DNA from 2 places in the Paenibacillus sp. 2KB_22 genome. Region 2 is predicted to be linked to the other one. Evidence: riboswitches for the same ligand, from Rfam matches in the RefSeq annotation. Region 2 holds a riboswitch; the other holds the start of a gene.
What was found. Region 2 has a riboswitch for glycine ahead of gcvT (glycine cleavage system aminomethyltransferase GcvT). Riboswitches for the same ligand answer to the same signal wherever they lie in the genome.
Positions count from the first base shown of each region.

Region 1: linked by a shared signal. The riboswitch ahead of sdaAB (L-serine ammonia-lyase, iron-sulfur-dependent subunit beta) and the one ahead of gcvT (glycine cleavage system aminomethyltransferase GcvT) in region 2 are both predicted to bind glycine.

Region 1 is NZ_JBFRHG010000005.1:137,814-149,195, reverse strand. It holds gene pstA (phosphate ABC transporter permease PstA) at 1-864, shown strand, start outside; gene pstB (phosphate ABC transporter ATP-binding protein PstB) at 877-1,632, shown strand; gene AB4111_RS24625 (phosphotransferase enzyme family protein) at 1,872-2,849, shown strand; glycine riboswitch at 3,203-3,327, shown strand; glycine riboswitch at 3,332-3,467, shown strand; gene sdaAB (L-serine ammonia-lyase, iron-sulfur-dependent subunit beta) at 3,580-4,269, shown strand; gene sdaAA (L-serine ammonia-lyase, iron-sulfur-dependent, subunit alpha) at 4,259-5,203, shown strand; gene AB4111_RS24610 (YhgE/Pip domain-containing protein) at 5,470-6,684, shown strand; gene AB4111_RS24605 (PadR family transcriptional regulator) at 6,739-7,251, shown strand; gene AB4111_RS24600 (alpha-glycosidase) at 7,394-9,148, opposite strand; gene AB4111_RS24595 (response regulator transcription factor) at 9,374-10,057, shown strand; gene AB4111_RS24590 (HAMP domain-containing sensor histidine kinase) at 10,084-11,382, shown strand, end outside.
Region 2 is NZ_JBFRHG010000002.1:1,682,622-1,694,003, forward strand. It holds gene AB4111_RS18515 (endonuclease MutS2) at 1-1,682, shown strand, start outside; gene AB4111_RS18520 (cysteine-rich CWC family protein) at 1,823-2,074, shown strand; gene AB4111_RS18525 (mannitol-1-phosphate 5-dehydrogenase) at 2,135-3,280, opposite strand; gene AB4111_RS18530 (PTS sugar transporter subunit IIA) at 3,277-3,711, opposite strand; gene AB4111_RS18535 (BglG family transcription antiterminator) at 3,708-5,810, opposite strand; gene AB4111_RS18540 (PTS mannitol transporter subunit IICB) at 5,849-7,306, opposite strand; gene gcvH (glycine cleavage system protein GcvH) at 7,726-8,118, opposite strand; glycine riboswitch at 8,462-8,584, shown strand; glycine riboswitch at 8,588-8,688, shown strand; gene gcvT (glycine cleavage system aminomethyltransferase GcvT) at 8,907-10,043, shown strand; gene gcvPA (aminomethyl-transferring glycine dehydrogenase subunit GcvPA) at 10,040-11,382, shown strand, end outside.

The DNA of each region.
Region 1 (11,382 bases), on a different contig from region 2:
ATTGCAACATCTGTTATCGTTGTATTGGCCCTGTTCATTGTTATTATATTGCTCGGTCTGCTTGGCTTTATCATGTATAGAGGAATTGGACATATTAGCTGGAACTTCCTGACGAGTGCACCACAGTTGCTTAAGGGTGGCGGCGGGATTGGTCCACAGCTCTTTAACTCTATATTCTTGCTTGTCCTGACATTAATTGTGACCATCCCACTCGGATGGGGCGGCGGAATTTACATGGCGGAATACGCCAAGCCAGGCAAGATTACCAGCTTCATTCGTCTTGTCGTTGAAGTGTTGTCATCATTCCCTTCCATCGTTATCGGTTTGTTTGGTCTCTTGTTGCTAGTCAATCAATTTGGTCTTGGTTTCTCTCTGATCTCGGGTGCCTTGGCTCTGGCGATCTTTAACTTGCCACTGATGGTGCGGACAACGGAGCAGGCTTTCCGGGCCGTTCCGAAGGAACAGAAGGAAGCAGGTCTGGCACTTGGATTGTCCAAGTGGAAGATTATCACTTCCATTCTGCTGCCTGTGGCATTGCCGAGTTTGATTACGGGTACGATTCTGGCATCGGGCCGGATCTTTGGTGAGGCGGCCGCGTTGATGTTCACCGCAGGTATGAGTAGTCCGCCACTGGACTTTACAGATTGGAATCCGACGAGTCCAAGATCACCACTTAATCCTTTCCGTCCGGCAGAAACACTTGCTGTTCATATCTGGAAAGTGAATAGTGAAGGCATTGGCCCGGATTCCAAAGAAGTGGCAGCAGGGGCATCCGCCGTGCTTGTCATTCTCGTGCTGGCGTTCAATCTAAGTGCACGCTGGATCGGTCGGGTTGTATTCCGCCGCATGACAGCTTCGAAATAAGGAGGAACCAACATGGCCATACCTTTTGGTACGGAACAGTTAAGCATATATTATGGACATTTTCAGGCGGTCAAGCAGATCAGTCTCACATTTCCCGAAGCGAGCGTAACGGCGCTTATCGGGCCGTCTGGCTGCGGTAAATCTACGTTCCTACGATCGCTTAACCGAATGAACGACGAGATTGCCGGTTCCCGCACAGAGGGACATATCTGGATGGACGGTAACGATCTGAATGAGCCTGGAACCGATGTAATCAAGCTTCGCCAGAAGATTGGCATGGTGTGGCAGAAGCCAAATCCTTTTCACAAGTCCATCTACAACAATATCGCGTTTGGCCCCCGCTACCGTGGTACGAAGAGTAAGAAGGCACTGGATGAGATTGTGGAAAAAAGCTTGCGTCGTGCTGCGCTCTGGGACGAAGTGAAAGACAGGCTGAATGAATCAGCCCTGTCTCTCTCAGGTGGACAACAGCAGCGTCTATGTATCGCCCGCGCCCTGTCTGTTGATCCGCAGATTCTGCTGCTCGATGAGCCTGCATCTGCACTTGACCCGGTATCCACGGGTAAAGTTGAAGAATTGATTACCGAGCTCAAGAAGGAGCTGCGGATTGTTATTGTTACCCATAACATGCAGCAGGCAGCACGTATTTCGGATTATACAGCTTACTTCTATCTGGGAAGCATGATTGAGCACGGGGATACAGAGCATATCTTCACGAACCCGGACAATCGCTTGACCCAAGAATACATTATGGGTCGTTTTGGTTAATTGGATCATGGAGTGTCACATAGGGCAACAGACAGAGAAATGAAGAAATAAATAGAGACAAAAGAAGCACAATGCCTGGACGCTTGTTCGGGAGTTGTGCTTTTTTTAATTTATAATTTTAGTGGAATTTTCTGTATGCGGGATAAACATTATGCTACGATATTCAGTAATAAGAGAGCGTTTACACAACTTCGAAGGAGATGTTGATAATCACTACGAATCAGAGGTCTTATGACCACATGGCAACCGATATCATACAGAATTACACGATTGAAAAACCTGTCGTTTCTTATATTCGTCACAATGAGAACCTGACGTATCATGTCGTTGATGAAGCGAGCGGGCAGAAGTATCTGCTGCGTATCCATCAAGCTGCATATGCAAGTATGTCAGGCATTCAGCACACGCCTCCTGCACTGGAGGCAGAGATGAACCTGCTTCATGAGTTAAATGCAACGACAGCATTACGCGTACAACATCCGGTACGCAATGTATCGGGAGATTGGGTCACGTTATGGACAAGTGAAGCAGGTAAAGAAATCTGCTGTACAGTACTGGAGTGGATTGAGGGCAGGGACATCCAGCAGGGAGAACGTCTGACAACAGAGCAGATATATGATCTTGGTGCGCAACTACAGATGCTTCATCAATATGGGCGTGTTCAGAATCAGACAGATCGAACAAAGGTACGGCCGACATATGGCAATATCCATGAGAATTTGGTCATGCTAGGGCAGCTGGAGGAGGGAGTCCGATTGGGGATTTTTACAACGGAAGACTTCGATCTGCTTCGTGAGACGTTTGAGAACATTAATGAGCAGCTAGCAACGTACCCACAGCACACGGGGACCTGGGGCGTCATTCATGGGGATATTACTCGCAACAATCTGCTGATAACGGATCAGGGGATGTCCATGATTGATTTTTGTCTACACGGTTATGGTTATTATCTTTTCGATGCCGGAGGGGCAGCGCTTATGTTCAATCGAGAGGAACGTGACATATTCTTATCCGGATACACCAAACAGATCGCACCACTGACGGATCGTGATATCCGATTAATGGAAGGGTTCATGTTGATCTTTACACTTGGTTATTATGCTTTTCAGATGGCGAACGAGTCTAGGCACGAATGGATGAAAGATCGCATGCCGAAGCTATGTAGCAAGTATTGCAGACCTTATGTACAGAACGAGAGTATCTTCTACAAACTGTGAATTATAATTCAGATGTGCAGATCCGGAAGCGCTATGAACAGGAGGTTCAAAGATTATGGTTGCCTGAATACCCGAACAGTTTCGTGGACATTATCATAAATAGTAGTAAGCGCTTTATGAATTGAAGGAGAATAAAATAATCTGTTTAAAAAGTTCTTTTTATCGTATTAATGTGATGAAATCTGACAATATATTCTGGTTTCCAGCGGTTCAACAGGAAATGAAGGAAATACATCCAAAGATATCGTTAAGTTTGTTGACACTGATCTTCCGGTCGATTAATCTTAATGAAGAAGAATGAACGATTTCCATTACTGTTCTGACATACGCTCAGAATGGTTCCATACAGCGGATGATAACGAGCGGGAGAGACCTGAGTTAGCCGAGCAAAATGGCTAGTGTTCAGGCACCGAAGGAGCAAGCTGCTGCGCACCCGGCCCAGTGGTTAATCTCTCAGGTAAATGTACCATCGTTGGACGCAACTCTGGAGAGTGCGCGAACTGCGCCACCCAAGGGGTATATGATCAGTTAGCCTGGTGACCTTGTCTGCAATTGCAGGCCATGCACCATGTCGTGAGACACTGCTGATCGTGAAACTCTCAGGTATCGAGGACAGAGAGAGGGCCTGAGGCCTTCTTCTGTCCTTTTTTGATGTCATCATTCAGTAATAAAGGAACATTATGGCATGGGATCTGGATGGAAATGACGAATACAATTGGAGGGTTATAAGGTGCGATTTAAAGATGTTTTCTCAATTATTGGTCCGTCGATGACGGGGCCTTCAAGTTCACATACAGCTGGAGCAGCAAGGCTGGGAAGAATCGCTCGTCAGTGGCTAGGTTGTACGCCTGAACGTGCCCGGCTGACACTATACGGTTCATTCGCTGATACGTATCAGGGGCACGGAACAGATCTGGCACTGATCGGCGGTCTGCTGGATTATGTCACAGACGATCCGCGTATACCGGATGCAGAGCAATACGCAGAGGAAGCGGGCATGGAAGTCGAGTTTTATACAAGCGGCCTGCCTGCTCCTCATCCCAATACGGTCAAAATTGAGTTGTGGCATGCAGGACGTACATGTTCCTTAATCGGTGCTTCTATTGGTGGTGGTAGTGTATCGGTGCATGCGATGAATGATTTTCGTGTTCAGATTAGTGGTGAGTTTCCGACACTCGTTCTGCGACATGCGGACAAAGCAGGAGTGCTTGCCTCGGTAACGTCCACGATCAGTTCATCCGGGGTTAACATCGGGTATATGCAGGTGGACCGGAAAGCCCGTGATGGCGAAGCGCTTACTGCGATGGAGATGGACGGCGTGCCGAATCCTGATATGCTCAAGCGTCTGAAGGAGCTGGATCATGTACTGGACATTCGTGTCATCGATTTGAAGAGAGGAGTTGATTCGGATGCGATTTAAACATTTACACGAACTGAATACGATCTGTACAGCGGAATCCAAAACGATTGCTCAACTGATGATTGAGGAGCAAGTTCAGGAGACCAATACACCGGAAGCGGATGTTGTGAAGCAGATGTCTGAATATTATCAGGTGATGAAGGAAGCGGTACGTAAAGGGTTAACGGAAGATACCACATCACGTAGTGGATTAACGGGTGGAGACGGTAAAAGAATGGCCGAGTACATTCGCAAGGGTGAGACTTGCTCTGGTGATGCTTCCGCACTTGCCATGGCGTATGCCCTGTGTGTATCTGAAGTGAATGCCTCCATGGGCCGGATTGTGGCAACACCTACAGCCGGTTCCTGCGGCATCATCCCTGGCGTTTTTATCAGCTCACAGGAGCGATTTGGCTGGACGGACGAACATTTGGTGAATGGGTTGTTCTGCGCGGGAGCGATTGGTTATGTTATTGCCAACAATTCATTTATCTCCGGTGCGGAAGGTGGTTGTCAGGCAGAAGTGGGGTCCGCGATCGGCATGGCTGCGGGTGCCATGGTTGAACTGCGTGGAGGTACACCGGAACAGGTCGTTCATGCTGTTGGCCTAGCGTTAAAAAATACACTGGGCCTTATCTGCGATCCGGTCGCAGGCCTCGTTGAGATCCCGTGCATCGTCCGTAACGGACTGGGTGCAGTTACGGCGCTGGCTGCGGCTGACATGGCCCTGGCCGGAGTGCGTAGTGCTATTCCGTCAGATGAAGTCATCGACGTTATGCTGGAAGTAGGCAGTGCGATGCCGAGCCGTCACCGGGAGACAGCCCAAGGCGGGTTGGCTCAGACACCAACCGGTCGCAAAATGATGCAGAAGCTGGCTAAACCGAAGGCAAAGCGTGCAGAGCCTGAGACGGAGTCCGCGACTGAAAATGAAAATGACGTAGAACCTAAGGCGTAATAGAATCGGTATGAATTAAATCTAACTTAACGCTATCTCATGTAGTCCTTAGTCTTGATTATTAAAGGTGATGCAGCGCTCTTTGCATGATACGAAAGGCCGATACAATCTCTTCCTGGTGAAGATTTGTATCGGCTTTTTTTGTCTTTGACAACAAACAAAATAAAAACATATTGACGTTTATATATCGTATTGATATATTAACAATTGTCATATATCAATACGATATATAAAAGAGCGAAACAAAACTAAAGGAGATGGTTAAAATGAAAGGGATTATCCGTACGAGTCTGCTGTTTTTGAAAAATGGAGCGACTATTGTGGGTCTAATTACGGCCGTACTATTTCAGGTTTTCTTTAACATCATCTGGCTTAGCGGATACGATCGGGTTAATGAAAGAATGACTGAGTTGGCTGTCACGATCGTGAATGAAGATGGGGTGGCAGCTGAGCCAGTGGCGGAGTCTTTGGCAGCAGGGCTGGATTTCGAGATCATACCATCCGAATCGATGGAAGAAGCGAGACAACTGTTAACGGACAGGGAAGTATACATGATCATTGAGATTCCATCCGGTTTTATGCAGCAGACAGGAGACTTGTCGAAGACGGTGGCAGTCAATTATGTGATGAACGAATCGAACGTGGCTACCGTGAAAAGTGTGATGCAGAACGTAGCCGCACAGGTTACAGCGACATTGAATCGTGAAGTACAACAGAATAGCATTCGCGGAGTGCTGAATCAGTCCGGTATGCCTGCCGGTCAGGCCGATGGATTGGCGCTGGGGTTATCCTCACGCGTGGAGGCAGAGGTGGAGCGACTAAACCCTGTTGATAATTTTGCCTTTTCCATGGTACCGATGTTGATTGTAACGGCTACGTTTACCGGAGCGATGTTGCTTGGCATGAATCTGCAGAAAGTTTCTGGTGAATTGAGTGGCAGGGCAGGGAAGTGGGAGCGCTTCTGGGCACGTAACATCGTTAATCTTGGTGCGGCATTTATCGTTTCGCTCGTTGGATCGGGGATGATGCACATTATGGGGGTATCGTCAGCAGACGGTTGGTTCATGTTATGGCTGTTCCAGTTACTAATCACCATATCTTTTCTATTCATGGCTCAGTTGAGCCTGTTGTTGCTTGGCAATGCTGGGGCTTGGTTAAATAGTGCACTGTTGCCTCTATTGATGCTGTCCTCGGGATCAACAATTCCGCGAGATGTAATGCCTGAGTTCTACCAATTTATCGGTCATTATCTGCCAGCGACTTATGCTGTAGAGGGGATGATGAACCTTGTGCTCGGAGGAAACGGGATCGGCCGAGATGCGATGTTGCTCGTCGTAATCGGCGGAGTAACACTGACTTTGGGTGCACTTTGCACCTGGATCAGACGCTCCGGCCCGGCACGTTCTGAACCTCGTAGGGAGAACCAGCCTGTTGCTGTGCCGGTCGCTCTAAAAGCAACCGTTTCGTCATCTGATCATTGAACAAGGGGTACTGATTGTGATACGTTAAGGGGAATGGAAAGGAGCGGTACACCGATGAACACGCAGCATGTCATCCTCGGAATACTGCACAATCAGCCAAGTTCCGGATACGAGATCAAGCAGTACTTTGAACAATATTTTTCATTTTTCTTTGATGCCAGCTTTGGCACCATATATCCTACACTTGCGAAGATGGAAAAGTCAGGATTGCTGACTAAGGAATCGGTGAAGCAGGAAGGGAAACCTGATAAGAACGTGTACTCATTGACCCCTGAAGGAGCAGCACAATTTCACGCCTATTTAATGAGTCCTTTGGAAGCTGAGGTATTTCGTTCTGATTTTCTGATGCGTTTGTACTTCGGAGAGTTGGCGGATGAAGATACCGTAACGGGGTGGATCTCGACCCAGTTGAAGCGAAAGGAAATGTTATATGCTGAACTTCAGCGCCAGATGGAAGAATTCGGTGAGCGTATTTCTCCTGCACAGCGTCTGTGTCTGCAAGTGGGGCTTGTACAATATGAGGCTACCATCCAGTTGCTCAAGGAACAGCTGGTTCAGGCAGAATAACCATGGCCCTAATGATTAACGTCAAAGTCAAATAGGCACTCATCAGATCCGGAACAGGTCTGTAAGCGCCTATTTGATTTTTTATATTCCGATAAAGTGCACTCCTGTCCTGTCTTGCATAAAAGCATATATAGCTTGATGTTTATGTGAGACTAGTACTCAGTACGGCATATCCATACGCAGGCAATTCAATGGCAAGCACGCCATCATCCTTGGCGGTACGATGGTTTCCACCAAACAGCTCGGTCCATTCCCCGTCTCCTGCCTCCAGTTCGACAATAGCCGTCTCTTCGGATCGATTGAACAGGATCAGAATACGTTCCTCCTCATTTTGCCGCTCGAATACCAATTGGCTGCCATCGGGACGAGCCTGCAGGAAACGAACGGTGCCTTCTGCACGCAGGGCAGGATGAGCATGACGCAGGGAGATCAGTTTCTGATAAAAGTCGAACAGCTCACGGTCCTGCTTCGCTTCATCCCATTCCATGCATTTACGGCAGCCCGGATCATGCTCGCCGTCCATTCCAATCTCGTCTCCGTAATAGATGCACGGCGCGCCCATGTAACTGAATTGGAATAACGCAGCCAGCTTCATCTTGCGCTGGTCGCCTTCACACAGCGTGAGCAGCCGTGGGGTATCGTGGCTGTCCAGCAGGTTGAATGCTACTTCGCTGGCCTGAAGCGGATAACGGGATAATTGCCGACCGATGGAGTTCGCGAACTGTTCGGAGTGCATTGTGTTTTTCACAAAGAAAGCATTTACGGCATCCGTAAACGGATAGTTCATGGACGCATCGAACTGGTCGCCTTGTAGCCAGGAGGAGGACTCATTCCATACTTCGCCCAGAATATAGGCATCCGGATTAGCAGCTTTGACTACACGGCGGAAATCACGCCAGAAGGCATCATCCACTTCGTCTGCAACATCCAGACGCCATCCGTCCGCACCCACTTCCTTAATCCAGTACTCGGCAACCTCCAGCAGATATGCCTTAACCTCGGCATTCTCCGTATTCAACTTAGGCATGTGTGCTTCGAATCCGAAGGTCTCATACGTAGGAATGCCGTCTTTCACGTCCAGCGGGTATTCGTGTACATGGAACCAGTCCTTGTATTTGGATTGTTCTCCGTTCTTCTGCACATCCACAAACGGCGCAAACGTCTTCCCGGAATGGTTGAACACAGCATCCAGAAGTACGCGAATTCCACGTGCATGGCACAGCTCGACCAGTCGCTTCACGGTATCTGCGTCACCAAAGTGCCGGTCTACCCGCAGGTAGTCTTCGGTATCGTATTTATGATTGGTGGTAGCTTCGAAGATGGGTGTGAAGTAGATCGCATTAATGCCAAGATCACTGATATAATCCAGATGGTCGATCACGCCCTGAAGGTCACCGCCGAAGAAATTGAAAGGGGTCGGCTCGCCACCCCACGGTTCCACTTTTTCCGGACTAATATCCGGGTTGCCGTTCGCGAATCGTTCAGGGAAAATCTGATAGAACACGGCATCCTTAACCCATGCAGGGGGTGTGAATACAGCTCCTGCATGAATATAAGGGAACTGGAACATACGACCCGGATCATCTGGTTCTTCTTCCTGGAAGTCCGTCTCGGTCATCCAGATCTGTTCGTCTCCACTTTTAAGCAGAAAAGAGTACTTCAGTCGGTGGTAGGGAGGTTTCACCTCGCCCTCGTAGTAATCGAACATGGAGTCAGAGGTGAACTTCGTTAAGGGAACCAGCGCTTTGGTTGCATCCCACGCATATTTGTCTCCGGTCAGGGCATGTACCTCAGTCAGATCATTCTTTTTTGCGCGCAGGCGCAGATGGATTGTATCTTGATCATAGGCATAGGCCCAATTGCGTTTCGGTTGATGATAGATGGCTTCCAGCAGCATAATGAAATTCCTCCCGTCAGGTGTAGGTATAATATGTACTTGGTAGACTTGATTGATATTACATTCCCCACGTGAATGGATAAGTTATAATTAGAATGTGTGGTAACGTAAAGGATTTCAACATGGTTTCAACAAGATATGAATCCATGTATTATAGACAGCTTTTATGATGATGCTCAGATATATCATTAACCCATTGGGGGCAGAAAGGAAACGAATATTCGAATGAAAACCAAACTGTTATACATTGAAGATGATACGGAAATTGCAACTTGGGTCAGAGCCGATCTGGAGGAGCGCGGTTATGAGGTGGTATGGCTCGGCAGTGGTGAAGGTGCAGCGGAGGCTGCTGTTGGTTGCTCACTCATTATTCTGGATGTCATGCTGCCCGGGCTGGATGGATTTACGGTGGGCCAGCGACTGAAAAAAGAACATCCCGCCGTGCCCATTGTCATGCTCTCGGCCAGAACGTCCATTGACGACAAGTTGCATGGTCTCGATTTTGCCGATGACTATGTAACGAAACCATTTCACCCCGATGAACTGGCTGCCCGGATTGAGGTCCAACTGCGTAAGGCGGGAACTGCGGTCTCATCGGATACAGCTCTGAAGCTGGATCATCTCTCCATCTATGAGAAGGATAACCGCATCGTCAATGAGGAGACGGGGGATGAGATTGTTTTATCGGGAAAACAGTTCCACATCTTCGCCTACCTGCTACGACATATGGGCATGATTCGAACCAAAGAGCAGATCTATGAAGCCGTCTGGAACGAGCCCTATCTGGATGGAGACAAGACTTTGATGGTACATATTCGACATCTACGTGAGAAGCTGGAACTTGATCCGGCCAATCCGGTAATTATTCAGACAGTCCGCGGTGTGGGATATCGCGTGAAGAAGCCATGATCCGGCGGTTCCGAGAACGGAAGACGATGAAGTCAGAACGGAAGGGAGAACGAAGCGCGGGTCAAAAGCAGTCTGGGCGGCGCAAGCTACGCTTCGGGCGGTCCTTGATGTCCAGATATATCATCCTGATTCTAGCGGCAGTATTATTCGTGCCCGTCGTTCTTCCGATTATATCCATCCTATATGTTGTCGTAGTGAATAACACGAATACGAATCAAGCGGCACCCTATGGTGACGTTACTCGGATTAGTAACCTCTGGTCGCGTGAAGCGGAGAACCTGAATGGTGCTTCAGATGAGGAGATTAAGGCCCGTTTGGAGCAATTACATGCATCGTATCCCAAGTCTTCCATGTATCGTGTGAATGCGAGCGGTGAGACCCTCTTTATTCTCGGTGGTGAAGATGTAACGCTTCTGAATTCCACATCGCCGGATGGCGGGACAGACACGACATTGAGATGGTCACTGGATTCCGGGAAAACGGCAGAGACTCGAATTCCGGCTATATGGAATGTGAGCAACACGGTGCAATTCATGAAAGAAGCTTCCTTTCGAGATCCGTTAACCGTAGTTACATACATCGGCGGAGGTGAAAAGGACAAGGGACAGGGCTTCATGATCATTGAAGTGCCGCGATCACTTCTGCAAATGACACAGAGTAACTGGCCGATGGAGCTCCTGTATCTCGGCGTTGTCATGATGATCATCTTCATGATTTTCATCATCATGTCGGTTCTCTTCTTCGCACGCATTCGCAAAAGGCTTATACGATTGCAGACGGCAATGATGACCACGGGCAAAGAAGGCATCCCGCTTCCGGTTGATATCCGCCGGTCAGACGAGATTGGTCAACTGGAGGAATCATTTAACCAGATGGTACATCAACTGTCCGACAGCCGCGAGCGTGAACGTGAGGAAGAACAATTGCGCAAACGTCTGATTGCGGGGCTTTCCCACGATCTGCGCACCCCGCTAACGGTGATTCGTGGACATATGCATGCTTTGCACAAGGAAGCGCTGAGCGAGCAAGGTGACCGTTCATTACATCGCATGGAAGCGAAGATGGAGGACCTCGGCGGGCTCATTGACAACATGTTGTCTTACAATTTGCTCACGAGTGGTAAATATACGTTGAAGCTGGAAGAGAAAGATATGCTACGCATTGTCAGGGAAACGGCGGCTGCCTGGTACCCGGTCTGGGAGAAAGAGCAATTCGAAATTGATATTGACCTGCCGGATGAACCGCTAATCTGGCATATGGATGAACAAGGCATGCGCCGTATTCTCGATAATTTGTTTCAAAACGTGATCCGTCATGCCGCCAGC
Region 2 (11,382 bases):
AATCTGGGGCCGCTCCCACCGTTAGTCGCTACGCTGCATCCATGATTCTGATCGAACCTTTACTGCGTGAGATCGAGCGCTGCATCCATAGTGGACGCATTCAGGACCAAGCAAGCAAGGAACTGATTCGAATTCGCAAAAAAATGACGGTGAATGGAGAACGCATGAAACGAAAGCTGGATTCTCTGGTTAGCAAACATCGCTCCATTATGCAGGAGCATGTCATCAGTCAACGCGGAGGAAGAACAGTTCTGCCCATTAAGAAAGAGTTCCGCAAACAGGTGAAAGGCAGTGTGCTGGATGAATCCGGGAGCGGGCAAACCGTATATATCGAACCTGTTGAGTTAGTAAGTTTACAGATGGAATTGGCCGCTCTACAAGCGGAGGAGTCCAGAGAGGAGATGAGAATTCTCGGTGATTTAACCTCACTGGCTGAATCGTATAACCGTGAAATTGCCCTGAACACCGAAACGGTAGGTGTACTAGACTTCCTCTTTGCCAAAGCCAAATATGCGGCCACCATGGACGGACATACCGTTCGAGTCAATACTCAAGGCCATATCAGCCTTCAACGTGCACGTCATCCGTTCATGGGTTCTTCCATGGTTCCCCTTGATTTTGCAATCGGCAGAACGTATTCGTCACTCATTATTACTGGCCCGAATACCGGGGGGAAAACGGTCGCACTCAAAACACTTGGTTTACTAACCCTGATGATGCAATCCGGTTTGCTTATTCCGGTAGATGAAGGCGGCGAGATGGCTGTTTATACCGAGTTAGCGGTTGATATTGGTGACGGGCAGAGTTTGGAACAAGCGCTCAGTACATTCTCAGCACATATTCGCAATATGATTGGCATACTGGAACAGGCCAATACATCAACTCTGGTGCTCATCGATGAGATGGCTTCCGGCACAGATCCCGGTGAAGGCGTCGGACTGTCCATCGCCATGCTGGAGGAGCTGCACAGCCGCGGAGCAACCGTTGTGGCGACAACGCATTTTGGTGAAATCAAACATTTTGCAGCTGCCACGCCAGGATTCGAAAATGCCCGTATGGAATTTGACACCGTTTCTCTCCAACCGCTGTATCGATTGCGTATCGGAGAAGCAGGTGAGAGTTATGCTTATTCCATCGCATTAAAGCTGGGCATGCCACGGCGAATTATTGAGCGATCCAAGTCCCTGTCAGATCATAGTACTTCGAGAGATCGTACATTCGTGTTCACGTCACCTCCTTTGGAAACTCCGACCCTGACGCCTGAGCGTTCCGTTAAGGAGGCAGACGACCCGGTAGAGTTATCCAAACGGAATCAGATGAAGAAGCAGTCAAAGGATTCAATCGGTTTCCACAAAAAGACAACAAATAGAGAGTCGGATTCTCCTGCTCCTGCCAAAACGTTTCGCAAAGGAGATCGGGTGTATGCGGCCTATCTCAATCAGTCGGGTATCGTATGTGATGTGGAGGATAGCCGTGGAAATATCGGGGTCATGCTACGAGGACGCAAAGTCAAAATCCATAAGAAACGCCTGGCCCTGCATATATCTGCCAATGAGCTATATCCAGGTGACGATTATGACTTGGACATTGTGCTAGAAACAAAGGAAAATCGAAAGAAACGTAAGTTGATGGGACGCAAACATGTGGAAGGCCTACAGATCGAATTACCGCCTGAAGAATAGCCGATGGGAGAAACAGATGTGGTGAACTGGAAGTCATATATACAGAGTGAAATCCATAATCACCGGCGCATTTCTGTTATACTGGGACCAGTATGTTCAAAATTAAGCTCGTAGCTATTCCACAGGGAGGGAAGAACCCCATGTCTGCAGAACAAGACGATCAAGAGCACATCCCTATCGATGTTCTTGTCTGCCCGTTATGCGGGGAAGCTAATCGCTGTTCCTATGCCGCAGGACGTCCTCATTCGGAATGTTGGTGTAACCGGGCTACTTTCCCCGAAGGTGTATTCGACCGCATTCCGGCAGAACAGCGCCGAAAATCGTGCATATGTCAACGCTGTTTGGATGAATATGCCGATAAACGCCAACCAAAAGAAGAGCCACACAGTTAACAACTGTATGGCTCTTCTTCATTATGCCTCATCTATACTGTTAGCTGGCTACCACTGCTCTTACATTTGGTTATACTGGGCAACAGCCTGTTCAAGCACCGGATGATGCTCATCCATGGACGTGTAATGGTGGAGCGCAGCTGTAATTCCCTTCTGACGAATCATGTCCTGTAGTTCCACTGCTTCCGGATCATCGGAGACATCGAACTTGCAGGCTGCTGCCATGCCCATAGCCAGATAGGTGGTTTCGGCTCCATCCGCATATGCCTGAAGGGCCGGGCGAACCAGACGATCATTCGGAGACAATTTGCGCAGTGGGGAACGACCAACACGAGTAACCTCATCGGTGAGATACGGGTTGACGAACCGTCCCAATATTTTGACAATATACTGCTCATGCTCTTCCGGGTTAAATGCAAAACGCTTCACCAGAACTTTTCCAGTTTCCTGCAAAGCACCGTAGACAATCGATTTCACCTTCTCGTCGGCAATAGCCTTCTGAATCGTGTCATACCCGTGCACATGACCGATATATGCTGCAACGCAGTGTCCTGTATTAACCGTGAACAGCTTCCGTTCGATATACGGCTCCAGATCATCGACATATAGAATGCCCTCAACCGGTTTGAATGCAGGTGCCATCTGGGAACGATCCACCACCCACTCGTAAAAAGGCTCCACCTGTACATGTAAGGGATCTTCATGATGCTGAATAGGCACGATCCGGTCTACGGCCGAATCTGGAAAATAAACGTACTGATCAGCAAGTGTACGTACCTTTTCATCAAGCAGAGCATATACATGCTCTTTCAATTGCGTACTGGCTCCAATTGCGTTCTCGCAAGCAATAATGTGAAGAGGGTTTTGAGCAGGACCGGAATTCAGTCTTTTCTCAAGTCCCTTCGCAATACCTGGTGCAATATGTTTTAGCACGCCCACGCCCACCGCGGTTGTAATCAGATCAGCTTCCACAACGGTTTGGGCAACCGTCTCCAGCTGGGTTCCATCGATCGCACTTACACCTGTCACGGTCTCCTGATCCTTGCTCTCGTTAGCCAGTTCCACCGTATATTGACCCCGTTGCTGGAGAGCTGTTACCAAGGTCTGATTCACGTCTGAAAAAATCACCTCATACCCTGCCCGGGAGAGGATTAATCCGATAAATCCGCGTCCAATGTTACCTGCGCCAAAGTGTAGGGCCTTCATAGCTCCATTTCACTTTCCAAAATAGCGATAACTTCTTCAGCTGTTTTCGCGAGACGCAGGGCCTCCATGTTCTCATCCTCAGCACAGATCACCGCGATGCTAGTCAAGATCTCCATATGTTCCCCGCCTTGAGCCGCGATACCAATGACCATATAAGCCTTTTCATCGCCAAAATCAACACCCTGTGGGTACTGAATAACGGAGATGCCTGTGGATAAAATGAATGCTTTCGATTCCTTCGTACCGTGTGGAATCGCAAGACCGTTCCCTACATAGGTCGAGACAATCTCTTCACGTTCAATCATTTTCTCAATGTAATCAGCGGTAATATGTCCCGCATCCTTCAGAATCTGTCCTGCCATACGGATCGCTTCGTATTTGTCCTGAGCCGTCGCATTCATGATGACTTTATCTGTTGTTAACATACTCATAATGGTTGACCTCCAATTTCGGTTTTACTGCGATAAAATCCAACAAGTTCCTGGGACAGGTAATGAATGAGTTCATCCCTGATTCCCTTTTCCAGCAATGTAATCATTTCTTCCTGCAATAACAGAGCGCTTATCTCACTGAGAACCTCCAAGCTTTCCTTGGATAATTCTCGAGGACCCAGCATCAAAAGAACATGGGTAACTCCTGCCGGATCATCCGGCGTACGAAGGAGTGGCTCCGTGAGCTGAAACAGACTGATAGACGGCCTGTATATCCCCTCACTTCGTGTATGAAACAGTGCAAGTCTTGTGCCGGGAATCTTCTGACTCCCCACTGCTTCACGTGCCTCCAACCGTTTTGCGATCTCCTCTGGTTCCTTCAACACACCAGAACCATGGAGTACGTTGCACATCGCATACGCCGTTTTATAGAACCCGATATCCTGATTATCCAGCGGGTACACCTGAAACTTGCCAATAATTCGGACGATTTCAACTAGAATAGCTTCCATTCCATCAGGGTCCGAGTAACGACTTGTTGTCTGAACCTCTGCTTCACGGGGCTTATTATGCTGTCGTTGTAATGTTGTTGTTCGGATAAAATGACGCAGACGTTCGCTCTCTTCTGCCGTAAGCAGTGGACTCACTTTGTAATACTGATGCTCATCCATCGGCAGATCGACCGTCGATAACACCAGATCATATTGATCTGTAGGTATCCGGGCAGCTTCATACCAGGACACGCTATCCATGATTCGAATCTCGGGAATCTCCTTGGACAATCGGCTGGATAGCATGCGTGATGATCCAATTCCGCTTGTACACACGATGATCGCCCTGATCTCCCGCTTCAATGTACGTAACCTCTCGATGGAAGCCCCAAAGTGCATGACCAGGAAACCAATCTCCTCATCCGGAACGTCTGTGCCTGGCCAAGCTTGCCCAACAGATTGTTTGACCTCTTCGAACAGGGAGTCATAATCCTTGCGAATCTGCTGCAGTAGCGGATTACGAATGATCTGTTGCCCTTCAATTCGCTCCATAACAGGTTGCATATGACCAAGCAGACCTTCACGAAGCAATCGATCCTCATGAAAGGTGTAATGCGTTCTTGCCTGCATCTGATCAATCAGTGAATGCACCCTGTCTAGTAAGATCAAGTCGTCTATTGGCAACAGCCGCGAAGAGTGAATCCGCTGCTCTGTCTCAACTAATAGTCTGTGAAAATAAGCTTGCTCATCTTGGGAGAATGACAGCCCCAGCTGGGTGGATAACACACCACATAAGCGGGAAGCCATATAAGGTGGAACCTTTATCTCATCCTGCTCTACAGCTGCATCTTCGGTGTTCTCTCGTGGAGAAATACGGCCAATGCCAAAGCCTTTACGAATACGTACAACTGCGACGGATAATTGAATCAGCAGCTTCATGTATTGACGTTCCGGAATGTTCTCCAGCCATTCGATATCTGGTTGCCATAACGCATTTTCGACCGTAAGCACATCACCGTGTCCAATCATATCCAGCAATTTTTGGTTTACGATGGAGCCGCCTTGTTCAGGTTGTCTTCCGAACAGGTCGGATTCATCCAGAAATTCCAAAGCAAGTGCAGCTATGGCTGTGCGATGAATCGTCTCACTTCCGTTAATTTTGACGCCATATCCACGTCTGCGAACCAGCTTCAGTCCCGCCTGACGAATTCGTGACTCCAGATCGTCCAGATCCGTGGTTACGGTGGATACGGTCACTTTCAGATCCGAAGCCAGAGCGAGTAACTTTACAGGCTCCGCTTCATCAAGCAGGATGCAAAGCATGAAGAGCTTACGCTCTTCCGGCGTAAACTCTACATATTCTTTACCCTCTAGTTGCTGGCGCAATACAGCCAGATCATCGGAACTGGCATCAATTCGGATACCGGTTCCTGATTTTTTTTCCAGCCTCATGCCCAAAGGTTCCAGCCACTGTTCAATCATTTGAAGCTCCCGGTGAACCGTTCGGGTACTAACCTTGACTTCAACGGCGATTTCGCCGGCAGTGACTTCATGTGGATGCTCCAGCAGAAACTCCACGATCTCACGTTGTCTTTTGGTAATACTCATATCTCAGCCTCCGGCTCAGGGAAAACGAATGCATGCAATTACTTTAGACGTTCAACGAGCGCATCGTATTCCGGGCTTTTTAGGAAGTTGTCGATGGATATATGTTCTGCGTTCGGCGCAACAGAGCGGGCACGATCCGTTAATATTTGTTGTGTGATTACCACATCTGCATCCGGAGGGATATCACTGATGGCCGTATTGGTCACCGTAACGTCAATCCCCTCTGCCTTCATCTTCTTGCGAAGAATGGAAGCGCCCATGGCACTCGATCCCATACCTGCATCACAGGAGAAGACAATCTTCTTCACATCTGTTTTCACTGTAGAAGAAGCCTTATTTGAAGCACTGTCTGCTTCACGATGATTATTAGCCGTAATGCCTGCGTTTGGCACAGTTCCTTGACTCTTCATGTCTTTCATCCGACTGGATGCGGACTCCAGATCTTCGTCCTTTTGTTTACCCGTTTTCAGCAACACTGCTGCAATCAGGAATGAAACGACTGCTGCTACAAGCACCCCTGCGAGCATCGGCAGGTATCCACCTTTTGGTGTTAACAGGAAATACGCGATAATACTACCCGGTGATGGTGCCGAAACAAGTCCTGCTCCGGTGAGCATGAATGTTAATGTACCTGCAACGCCACCCGCGATTGCAGCAAGAATCAGAATCGGTCTCATCAGAATGTAAGGGAAGTAGATCTCATGAATTCCCCCGAAGAAATGAATGATAACGGCACCTGGTGCAGAAGATTTCGCCATTCCGCGTCCGAAGAAGCAGTAAGCAAGCAGGATTCCAAGTCCCGGACCTGGGTTCGATTCAAGCATGTATAATACGGATTGCCCCAATTCTCTTGCTTGATCTGTTGCAATTGGTGTCAGAATCCCGTGGTTGATTGCATTGTTCAGGAACAATACTTTACCTGGTTCGATAATCAGGTTGACCAGCGGTAGCAAGCCCAGATTCATCAAGCCTTGTACCCCGGCAGACAATACTTTGCTAATCGCTTCTACAGCAGGCCCGATGCCTAGTAGAGCAATGATCCCCAAGATGCCGCCAATAATACCGGCTGAGAAGTTATTAACCAGCATTTCAAATCCGGCTTTAACTTTACCTTCGATTGATTTATCGAATTTTTTGATAATCCATGCTGCCAGTGGTCCGGCAATCATGGCACCGAGGAACATCGGAATATCACTACCCACGATGACCCCGATGGTCATAATGGCACCTACGACACCACCACGCTGACCATGCACCATCGTACCCCCGGTGTAACCAATTAACAGTGGCAGCAAATATTTAATCATCGGATCGACTAGCTGTGCTAGTGTCTCGTTAGGGAACCAGCCTGTTGGAATGAACATGGCCGTAATTAATCCCCAGGCGATGAACGCTCCCATATTCGGCATGACCATACCACTCAGGAATCGGCCAAAACGCTGCACACCTACCCGTAGCCCACCTTTGGAATTGGACGATTGGTCCAAATTACTCATTGTATTATCCTCCTTGGATCAAGTGATTATGATTTATGAAAGGGGTATCATTTCTCCCCTGCTGTAATCCTAAGCGAGAATGCTCTCCTGTTCAATGAAATGAAAGCGTACTTTCGTCATGAACAATGATGACAACATTAGGTTATGTAATCGTTTTAACCGATGCATAATGGCTGAACCCATTGGTACACAAGGCTTTTCCCGCCTATGACTTTTGTCATTTCCAAAATCATTTTCTAACCTATAGTTTGGTCCAAGCAGGTGATTTACATCCTCAATCTGCTTGAATCCTCATCCAACATCATTCTTGGAAAACACAAAAAACCTGTGCAAGCATCCGGCTCACACAGGTCGAAACAATAAGAAGCATATTTCATTTTGTTATCAAATATATGTTAATAAGTACAAGTTCGTTGATCCTATTCTTCCGTATGTTTACGATACGCGTCTGCATTCATCAATGTAGACAACGCTGCTGTCAGATCTCCCTCAACACGGATCTCAATCATCCAACCTTCCTCGTAAGGAGAACTGTTCACAAGTTCAGGTGAGTCCTGCAACGAATCATTGACTGCAATAATTGAACCTGTGACGGGAGAAAACAAGTCCGACACCGTTTTGACCGATTCAATCGTTCCAATGCTGTCTTCTGCTTTTACATTGGATTCAAGGTCAGGCAATTCCACAAACACAATGTCACCCAGCTGATGCTGAGCGAACTCGGTAATGCCAATACGTACAGTATCCTCCCCTACGGTTTGCACCCATTCGTGCTCTTCACTGTACAGGAAATCACTTTTCAATTCGCTCATCGATATCCGCCTCGCTTTTCATTAATGAGTGCATGCGTTCTTTGACCTTAACCTTTTTCCCAAAACATAGCGTATGATATTTCGGATTCAAATGTCAAGATACCTCACAATTTATTTGATAATCGCCTCCTCAAACCGTAACCTGAATACACTCTTTCTACATATACTGGTGAATATTAGAATAGTAAGCGCAGTCTTTTTAAATACACGAACGATTATATTGATTAAACAATAAATATTCGGTTTTTAATTATTTTTGATGATATCGTTCTTGACATTGGCAGTGGATTCACGTTTTAATGAGAGGAGTAAATGTGTTTATTGGACTATGTTATACCCGCGGATGAATGTAAAGGGAGAGATTACCCATGACACCCGATTCGGGATGTACATGAGGTAACGCCGAAGGAGTAAACCACCGATAAGCGGGGGTGAATCTCTCAGGCAAAAGGACTTTTACGGGACGCAACTCTGGAGAGCATCTATTCGCCCTGTGCGGGCGTTATGATCACCCAAGGGGAAACCTGTTGTACAACACAGCGGGGTAACTCTCAGGTACAAGGGACAGAGCCTTAGAATACAGCGTGCTACTTGGCATGCCGATTCTTTGGCCTGTCCTTTTCCTTTTTCCCAAAAAAACGAAAAGCAGGATTTCAATCGGCGCTGCCATAGCTGCCTTACCATACTTATCTACGAATGACTTCTAGCTGAAAAATTAAAAAATACCCTGGTTCATTGATCCACGATTGCATATTCGGCCGTTTGACGGCCCAAGACGAGGTGATTTGATGTCCGATTTGCTTAGAACACCACTCTTTCCCCTATATCAGCAATATGAAGGCGTACGGTGCATTGATTTTGGAGGCTGGGAGCTTCCAGTGCAATTCAGCGGAATCCAGAAAGAACATGAAGCGGTGCGTGAGCGTGCTGGACTGTTCGATGTATCCCATATGGGCGAATTCACCGTACGAGGTGAGCAAGCCGAAACATTTTTGCAACAAATGATGACCAATGACGTGACTACGCTGGTTCCGGGTCAAGCCCAGTATACCCTGATGTGTTATCCAGATGGCGGTGTGGTGGATGATCTGCTCGTGTATAAATTGGAAGATCAGCATTACATGCTCGTCGTTAACGCCTCCAACATCGACAAGGATTGGGCGTGGCTGCAAGAACACTTGATCCCTGGCGTGAGCATGACCAACGATTCGGAGCAGACGGCGCTACTCGCCCTGCAAGGTCCACTGGCTGTAGATATTATCGGAAAAGTTACAAATACAGATGTATCGGCGATTGAACCGTTTCGTTTTGTGCAGAATGCCGAAGTATGTGGTGTAGAGTTGCTGTTGTCCCGTACGGGTTATACCGGAGAAGATGGCTTTGAACTATATGTTCCTGCAGATCAGGCCGCTGTGGTCTGGAATGGATTAATGCAAGCTGGTGAAGGTCACGGACTGGTGCCAACCGGACTTGGTGCCCGGGATACATTGCGCTTTGAAGCGAGGCTCCCATTGTACGGACAGGAATTGTCGGCAACCATCTCTCCGCTCGAAGCTGGTGTTGGCATGTTTGTGAAGCTGAATGCCGGACCTTTTATCGGACACGAAGCCTTGTTACAGCAAAAAAATGACGGGCCTGCCCGCAAATTGGTTGGCATCGAAGTCCTGGAACGCGGTATCCCCCGCCCGCACTATCCGATTTACGCAGAAGGCGTACAGATTGGCGAAGTGACAACAGGTACGCAATCACCTACATTGAAGCGTAATCTGGGGCTTGCCCTTATCGACAGCAAATACGCTGCGCTCGGAACCCCGCTTGAGATTGAGATCCGAGGTAAGAAACTGAAGGCCGAGGTCGTGAAGACCCCTTTTCATAAACGGACACGAACGTCAAAGACACCTACTCAAGGAGCTGATCAAGCATGAGCAAGCACCGTTACATTCCCATGACCGAGCAGGATCAGAGCGCCATGCTCGCCACCATCGGTGTGGATTCGCTGGAGGAACTGTTCCAGGACATTCCCAAAGAGATTCGTTATCAGGGTGAGCTGCCCGTATCCTCCAAACTCGATGAATATGCGCTGACACGTCATATGTCCAAACAAGCCGGCGCCGGCGCCAATTTTGAAACACACGCCAGCTTCCTCGGCGCAGGCATATACGATCATCATGTTCCTTCCGTCATCAATCATGTCATTTCCCGTTCCGAGTTCTACACCGCCTACACACCTTATCAGCCTGAGATCAGCCAAGGTGAACTGCAGGCCATTTTCGAATTTCAATCCTACATCTGTGAATTAACTGGCATGGCTGTAGCCAATGCCAGTATGTATGATGGCGCAACTGCCTTTGCTGAAGCAGGTAATCTGGCCGCAGCGGCAACTCGTCGCAAACAGCTCATCGTATCCCGCACCGTTCATCCGGAAGCTCGTCAGGTATTGCAGGCGTATGCGCACGGACTCCGTCTGGAGATTGTCGAGATTGGCTATAAGGATGGAGTCACGGACTGGGATGCCCTGCAAGCCGCCATATCGGATGATACCGCAGCTGTCATGATCCAGAGTCCGAACTTCTTTGGTGCCGTGGAAAATGTAAAGCAAGCTGCCGACCTCGTGCATGCGCACAAAGGCCTGCTCGTCGTAAGTGCTAACCCGCTATCGCTGGGTCTGCTGGAAGCCCCAGGCAAGCTGGGTGCCGACATCGTCGTTGGCGATGCGCAGCCCCTCGGCATCGCCGCTTCACTCGGCGGCCCGACATGCGGATATTTCGCCGTATCCCAGCCTCATATGCGCCGAATTCCCGGCCGAATTGTAGGCCAGACAACGGACCGCAACGGCAAGCGTGGATTTGTACTCACACTGCAAGCGCGTGAACAGCACATCCGCCGCGAAAAAGCGACATCCAACATCTGTTCCAACCAGGCTCTGCTTGCGCTCAGCGCATCTGTATATATGTCCATCCTGGGTAAACAAGGCATGATCGATGTCGCGGATCTGAATCTGCAAAAGAGTCATTACACCTTGAATACATTAACTGCGATTTCCGGTGTTAGCCTGACGTTTAATGCGCCAACATTTAATGAATTTGTGATTAAACTTCCTGAAGGAATAGACGTGGATGCTCTTCAGTTGAAACTGTTGGATGCTGGCTTTATTGGTGGCTATGAACTCGGACGTGATTATCCGGAGCTTGCCGGACATATGTTGATCGCCGTAACCGAACGACGAAGCAAAGAAGAGATCGACGAATTCGCACGAGTATTGGA